One region of the Brassicibacter mesophilus genome, then DNA from elsewhere that is predicted to be linked to it. Evidence: a T-box and tRNA genes for the amino acid it is inferred to sense, from the RefSeq annotation. Region 1 holds a T-box; the other holds one or more tRNA genes.
The links. The T-box of region 1 lies ahead of serS (serine--tRNA ligase). A T-box ahead of a tRNA ligase gene usually reads a tRNA of that ligase, here a tRNA-Ser.

Region 1 (3,218 bases):
TTTACGGATGTGTTTTACCTTACCTGTAGAAAAAAAAGCTGTAAACATGGCTATTTGAGTAAATGGAAAAATAAAAGCATGAAAAGAACCTTCGATAATTGGTTTTATGCCTTCAGATAGTGTGGGACTTAAATTATTTATGCTCATTCTATTAACTAGAAATAAAGTAAATATTGATATTAAGATAATAGTTCCTGTTAGAAAAAACTCTCCTAATCTTCCTATTATTTCGATACCTGCCTTTACTGCCCAAATACATAGAATACCGATTAGAAACATAGATATGATTATGGGAGTTTGTGTCAAAGAGGTTACAGAAATAAAGTCACCAAAAACCCTTAATACTAACCCTCCTAAAATGAATGAAAACAAGATAAATAATATTGAAATTCCTTTGCCAATGATTTTTCCAAAAACAACCGGGAGTATATCGTACAGGTCTTTTTCGGGGAAATGCACTAGAAGTCTAGAGTATATCATCGATAAAGGTATTGAAGCGATAATTGACATAATAATCGCAAGCCATAAATCTTGTTTTGATTCTCCTGCTATAGTCAGGATTATCGAACTTCCTATTATGAATAAACTTATAACAGATATACCTTGTTTATCAGAAAGAACTTCTTTGCTCAATTTTTTCCTCCAAATACTACATAATTATCGACTAATTTTGATAAATGAATTGCATAAATTTCTTATATATTTCTCATCAGTTTTATTTCATCTATTGACATTGAGTCCAGTTTTTTTGCTTTAAAAGTAACTTCACTTCTGTCTATAAGTCCTTTTTCTACAAGTATCTCAATTATACTTGCAATAGCTAAAGTATTTCTATAATTAATGTCTTTCATGTCTCCTAATTGTGCTAAAATATCAATATCAAACATCATAGTAATATCCCCCTTGAATATTTATTATTATTATTATTGACGTAAATAAAAAGTATATACGTGAAAACTGAAGTATGATTTTTAAAAATTATTTTATAGTACATATTTATTTATATAAAAGGCAATAATTAAATAAAGTAGTATTGAAATTTTAATGTATATATGATATAATTCATTCAAATTTATATAAGATAATGCAATGAGGGGAAATAGTAGATACATTGATTTCTAAAGAGAGCTAATGGTTGGTGTGAATTGGTGTGATTAGGTATCGAATCCATCCTTGAGTATTTTACTTAAAAGGTAAGCCTAAGCAGGGGATAACTGCAAAGAGTGGACCAATATGGTTAACTAGGGTGGCAACGCGGGAAAACTTCTCGTCCCTTATTTTAGGGATGGGGGGTTTATTTTTTTATCTAAAAAAGGAGGTAGTTTGTAATGTTGGATATTAAAAGAATTAGATTAAATCCAGAAGAGGTAAAACAAGGATTAGCTAAAAGAAGCGGAGAATATAATGTTGATAAAGTTTTAGAGCTTGATGAGAAAAGAAGACAGCTTCTTGTGAAGGTAGAAGAAATGAAAGCCAGACAAAATCAAGTGTCTAAAGATATTCCCAAGTTAAAGAAGGAAGGTAAGGATGTTTCTGCAGTACTTGAAGAGATGAAGGAACTATCTCAAAAAATAAAAGATTTTGATGTAGAAGTTAAAGATGTAGAAAGAGAACTGAACGATCTTTTGTTGAGATTCCCTAATGTTCCGAATCCGAACGTTGCTGTTGGAGCAAGTGATGAAGATAATAAAGAAATGAGAAGATGGGGAGAGCCAAGAAAATTTGCTTTTGAAGCTAAAGCACACTGGGACATAGGAACAGAGCTTGATATTTTAGATTTTGAAAGAGCTTCAAAAATAACAGGAGCTAGATTTACAATATTTAAAGGATTTGGAGCAAAGCTTGAGAGAGCCCTAATTAACTTTATGCTTAATCTTCATACAGTTGATCATGGATACACGGAAATTGCTCCACCATTTATGGTAAACAGAGATAGTATGACAGGAACAGGACAGCTTCCAAAATTTGAAGAAGATGCATTCCGACTACCTGAAAAAGACTTTTTCCTTGTACCAACTGCTGAGGTACCAGTTACAAACATCCATAGAGATGAGATATTAGATGAGGAAAAGCTTCCTGTGTATTACACAGCTTATACTCCTTGTTTTAGACAAGAGGCAGGATCTGCAGGTAGAGATACAAGAGGACTGATAAGAAATCATCAATTTGATAAGGTAGAGCTTGTAAAGCTTGCTAAACCAAACAATTCATATCAAGAGTTAGAAACACTTACTAATAATGCAGAAAAGGTGCTTCAGCTTTTAAATATACCATACAGAGTAGTAGAGCTATGTACTGGTGATTTAGGGTTCTCATCTGCAAAAACATACGATATAGAGGTTTGGATGCCAAGCTACAACAGATATGTAGAAATATCTTCTTGTAGTAACTTTGAAGATTTCCAAGCAAGAAGGGCAAATATAAAGTACAGAGATAAAGAAACAGGTAAGGTTGAATATGTTCACACATTAAATGGTTCAGGCTTAGCAGTTGGAAGAACTACTGCAGCAATACTTGAAAATTACCAGCAGGAGGATGGCTCAGTAATAATACCAGAAGCATTAAGACATTTCATGGGTGGAATCGAAAAAATAGAAAAAACAAATAAATAATTATAAATTGGCAATATTAACTTTGAGGGATATGTATCCTTCAAGGTTAATATATTTAGTACATAACATGTAAAACCGCTTAATTAGGAGGGTAATGATGAATAGAAAAAGGTTATCTTTGCTACTTGCAATATTGCTGCTTGCACTATCATTTATAGGATGCGATGTAAACAACAATAGTAATGCTGTCCAGGATGAAAAACAGAGTTCTGACATACATGCCTCTGAAAGCTATAAAGGTCATCCAACGCTAATTACTAGTGATTTTAATAATGTCGACATAGACAAATTAAATGATTATACAATATATGTTGAATTTAATCCGAGTACAAAAAGCTATACAGCATCTCAAAAGGTAGTGTATGTGAATAACGAGGATGTTGAATTAAATGAATTGTATTTCCATCTATATCCTAATGCATTTAGAGAGAAGGAAACGGCACCATTTTTATTTGATAATTTTGAAGAAGCTTTTCCCGATGGATTTAAACCTGGAGAGATAGACATTAAAAAATTAAGTATAGACGATAAATCTGTAGAAAATTATTCTATAGAAGGACATGGAAAAACTATTCTAAAGCTTCCATTAGAAAAGGTATTGAAGCC
Region 2 (3,218 bases), on a different contig from region 1:
TTTAGTTTTTGGGGTTGTAGGGTGTAGTAAAAAGGTAGAAGAAAACAATATTTCTGAGACTCAAAGTATAACAGTAAGTGCAGCTGCTAGTCTAACTGATGCAATGGCAGAAATAGCATATCAGTTTGAGAAAGAAAAAAATATAACTATAACATTTAATTTTGCTTCTTCAGGAAAGCTGCAGAAGCAAATAGAGGAGGGTGCCCCTGTTGATGTATTTGTTTCTGCAGGAAAGAAGCAAATGGATGCATTAGAAGCAAATAATTTAATTGATAAAGATAGTAAAGAAGATCTGTTAAAAAATAAACTTGTAATGATTGTAGCAAATGAATATAATGATAAAATAAATGAAGTATCAGATTTAGTTGACAAGAAACTTAAATTAAGTATAGGAGTTCCAGAGACTGTTCCAGTTGGGCAATATGCCAAAGAAACTCTTGAATACTTAAAATTATGGGATGGCTTATCTTCTAATATTGTTTTTGCAAAAGATGTAAGTCAAGTTGTGACCTACGTTGAAAAAGGTGAAGTTGCAGCGGGTATTGTATATAGCTCTGATGCAGCAAGAATTGATAGTAGTACAGTAAAGCAGGAATTTGCAGATGAAACTCATAGACCTATAGTATATCCAGCGGCAATTATTGAGTCAAGTAATCAAAAAGAAACAGGTAAAATGTTTTTAGAATATTTAAGAACAGAAGAAGTTAAAGAAATATTTAATAAATACGGGTTTCAGCTATATACAGAATAGGATGATACTATGATAATAAGTCCAATACTAATATCACTAAAAGTAGCACTAATATCTACAGCTTTTGTCCTTATAATAGGTGTTTTTTTAGCTAAAGTTATTACTAAAAACAATTTTAGAGGAAAAGATATACTGGAAGTCATTTTACTGCTTCCTATGATTTTACCTCCATCAGTTACAGGCTATGGATTGCTTGTACTAATAGGAAGAAGGGGATTTATAGGAAAAATTCTATATGATTCTTTTGGTGTAACTATGATATTTACTTGGGTGGCTGCTTGTGTTGCGGCAGCCATAGTTTCACTGCCACTTATGTATCAAAGCTGTAAAGGAGCTTTTCTAAATGTAGATGTTATGCTTGAAAATGCAGCTAGGACATTAGGAGCTAGTAAAAGAAAGGTTTTTTGGAAAGTAACTCTTCCCCTTGCATGGCCAGGAATATTAAGTGGTATAGTTCTAACATTTGCAAGAGCGCTAGGTGAATTTGGAGCCACATTAATGGTTGCAGGAAATATTCCAGGCAAAACTCAGAACATACCACTAGCTATATATTTTGCTGTTGAAAGAGGAGATTCAAGAACTGCTAATATTTTAATGGCTATAGTGATAATTTTTAGTTTCACAGTAGTATACGGTCTTAATCTATGGGCAAGAAACAGGCAAAAATCGGTATAATTTATTATACTCATAGTTGGTTGACATATGATTATTTTTGAGTTATAATATAAATCTGTTGGCTTATACAATTAAATCTTAATTAAATGGGCTATTGTAATTAGTATATAAAATTGACGACTAACGTGGAGAGATGGCTGAGTCTGGCTGAAGGCGCTCGCCTGGAAAGCGGGTAGGCGGCTATAACCGTCTCGCGGGTTCGAATCCCGCTCTCTCCGCCAGTTATAGAGTTTGTCGTGCTAGATGGGGAGGTAGCGGTGCCCTGTAACCTGCAACCCGCTATAGCAGGATTGAATTCCTAGCTTAGGCCTAATATTGTGAGGTCTGCCCTAAGAAAGTGATGTTGACGATTGGGTCTTACGCAACGAGAATCCATGAACCCCGTCAGGTCCGGAAGGAAGCAGCGGTAAGTGGACACTCTCGTGTGCCGTAGGGTCGCCTAATCCGAGTTAACTACTTAGGTAACGCTTGTAATATTATGTCGAAGCTAGGTGCACGGCTTAAAAATAAAGGCTATGGTTAATACCATAGCCTTTATTTTTATGTAATTTATTATTGACATAAAAAAGGGTTTTGAAGAAAAATGTAGAATTATATCGTAAATAACTTTATGGTAACTATATTTATGGTAATTATAATTGATAGATTTATGATTATATTATATCCGATAGTAGGTGCATAATGATGTTTTTTAACTCATATAGGAAGAAACTCGGAGTTTTATTTTTATTAATAGCATTGGTACCGATTTTATTATTTGGTGTAAGCATAAATAATAAAGTAAACAAGCATATAATAAGTGATAATATAACAGTAAAAACGGATTCTGTAATAAACGAAGCTGAAAAATTAGACATTTGGTTTAAAATAAATGAGGAAAAGATTAAGGATATATCAGGCAATTATTCTTTTATAACTCATCTGGTGTCATATGCAGATAATAATGAAAAAGTTACTGCTTATCTTTCCTCTCAGCTGACCTCATCAAAGGAAATTCAGAATATTCATATTACTATGCAGAATGGTACTGAGTACACATCTACTGGTAAACTTTCAGAAGAAGATACTAGGCTAAGCAACTGGTACCTAAATGCTTATCTTAGTAAAGATATAGTCTGGAGTGTACTAGACAGTGGCACATCTGAAGATAAGCTAATAGTTACTGCTTCAGTTCCACTATTTGATGATATAGGAGAAATAGAGGGAGTATTAGCGGCTGATTTTGATTTTAGTGTTATTTTAAATGGAATTAAAGATATTAATATTAATAAAAATTCTGTTACATATATAGTAGACAACTTTAACAATCCTCTAAAGGTTTTTGGAAAAGAACTACCCATTTCAAAAAAAGACAATGATAAGTTTGAAAAAGGAATAGGCAAACTTTCTAGTCAAATCCGTAAAAACAGAAATGGTAATACAAATATTGAACTTGGACGAGAATATTTAGTATTTTATTCAACACTCCCATCTATTAACTGGAGGATAATTTCATTTGTTCCTAAAATCGATTTTTATTTAAGCTTAATGATTATAGGTAAATATATTGCAATTATATCTATTATTACTATAAGTATTGTCATTATTATGTCTATTTTATTCTCAAAAACATTTTCTAGACCATTGGAAAAACTTAAGGATGGAGCAATCGAGATACGTAATGGAAATTATGAATATAGAATAGATGTAGAAAATAAAGATGAGTTTGGAGATGTTGCTCAAGCTTTTAATGATATGGCATTGAGACTTAAACAATCATACGCTAGCCTTAATGATTCAAATGAAGCATTAA

Region 2: it encodes a tRNA-Ser, which carries the amino acid that the T-box ahead of serS (serine--tRNA ligase) is inferred to sense. The anticodon was not compared.

Annotation. Positions count from the first base shown of each region.
Region 1 is NZ_JBNPXI010000026.1:40,194-43,411, reverse strand. Features, by position in the region: partial or broken gene HNR33_RS19625 (GerAB/ArcD/ProY family transporter) at 1-633, opposite strand, end outside; gene HNR33_RS19620 (hypothetical protein) at 696-890, opposite strand; T-box leader at 1,081-1,278, shown strand; gene serS (serine--tRNA ligase) at 1,329-2,612, shown strand; gene HNR33_RS19610 (M1 family metallopeptidase) at 2,710-3,218, shown strand, end outside.
Region 2 is NZ_JBNPXI010000008.1:59,954-63,171, reverse strand. Features, by position in the region: gene modA (molybdate ABC transporter substrate-binding protein) at 1-751, shown strand, start outside; gene modB (molybdate ABC transporter permease subunit) at 761-1,426, shown strand; tRNA gene HNR33_RS10515 (tRNA-Ser) at 1,554-1,647, shown strand; RNA gene ffs (signal recognition particle sRNA large type) at 1,661-1,925, shown strand; gene HNR33_RS10505 (HD domain-containing phosphohydrolase) at 2,108-3,218, shown strand, end outside.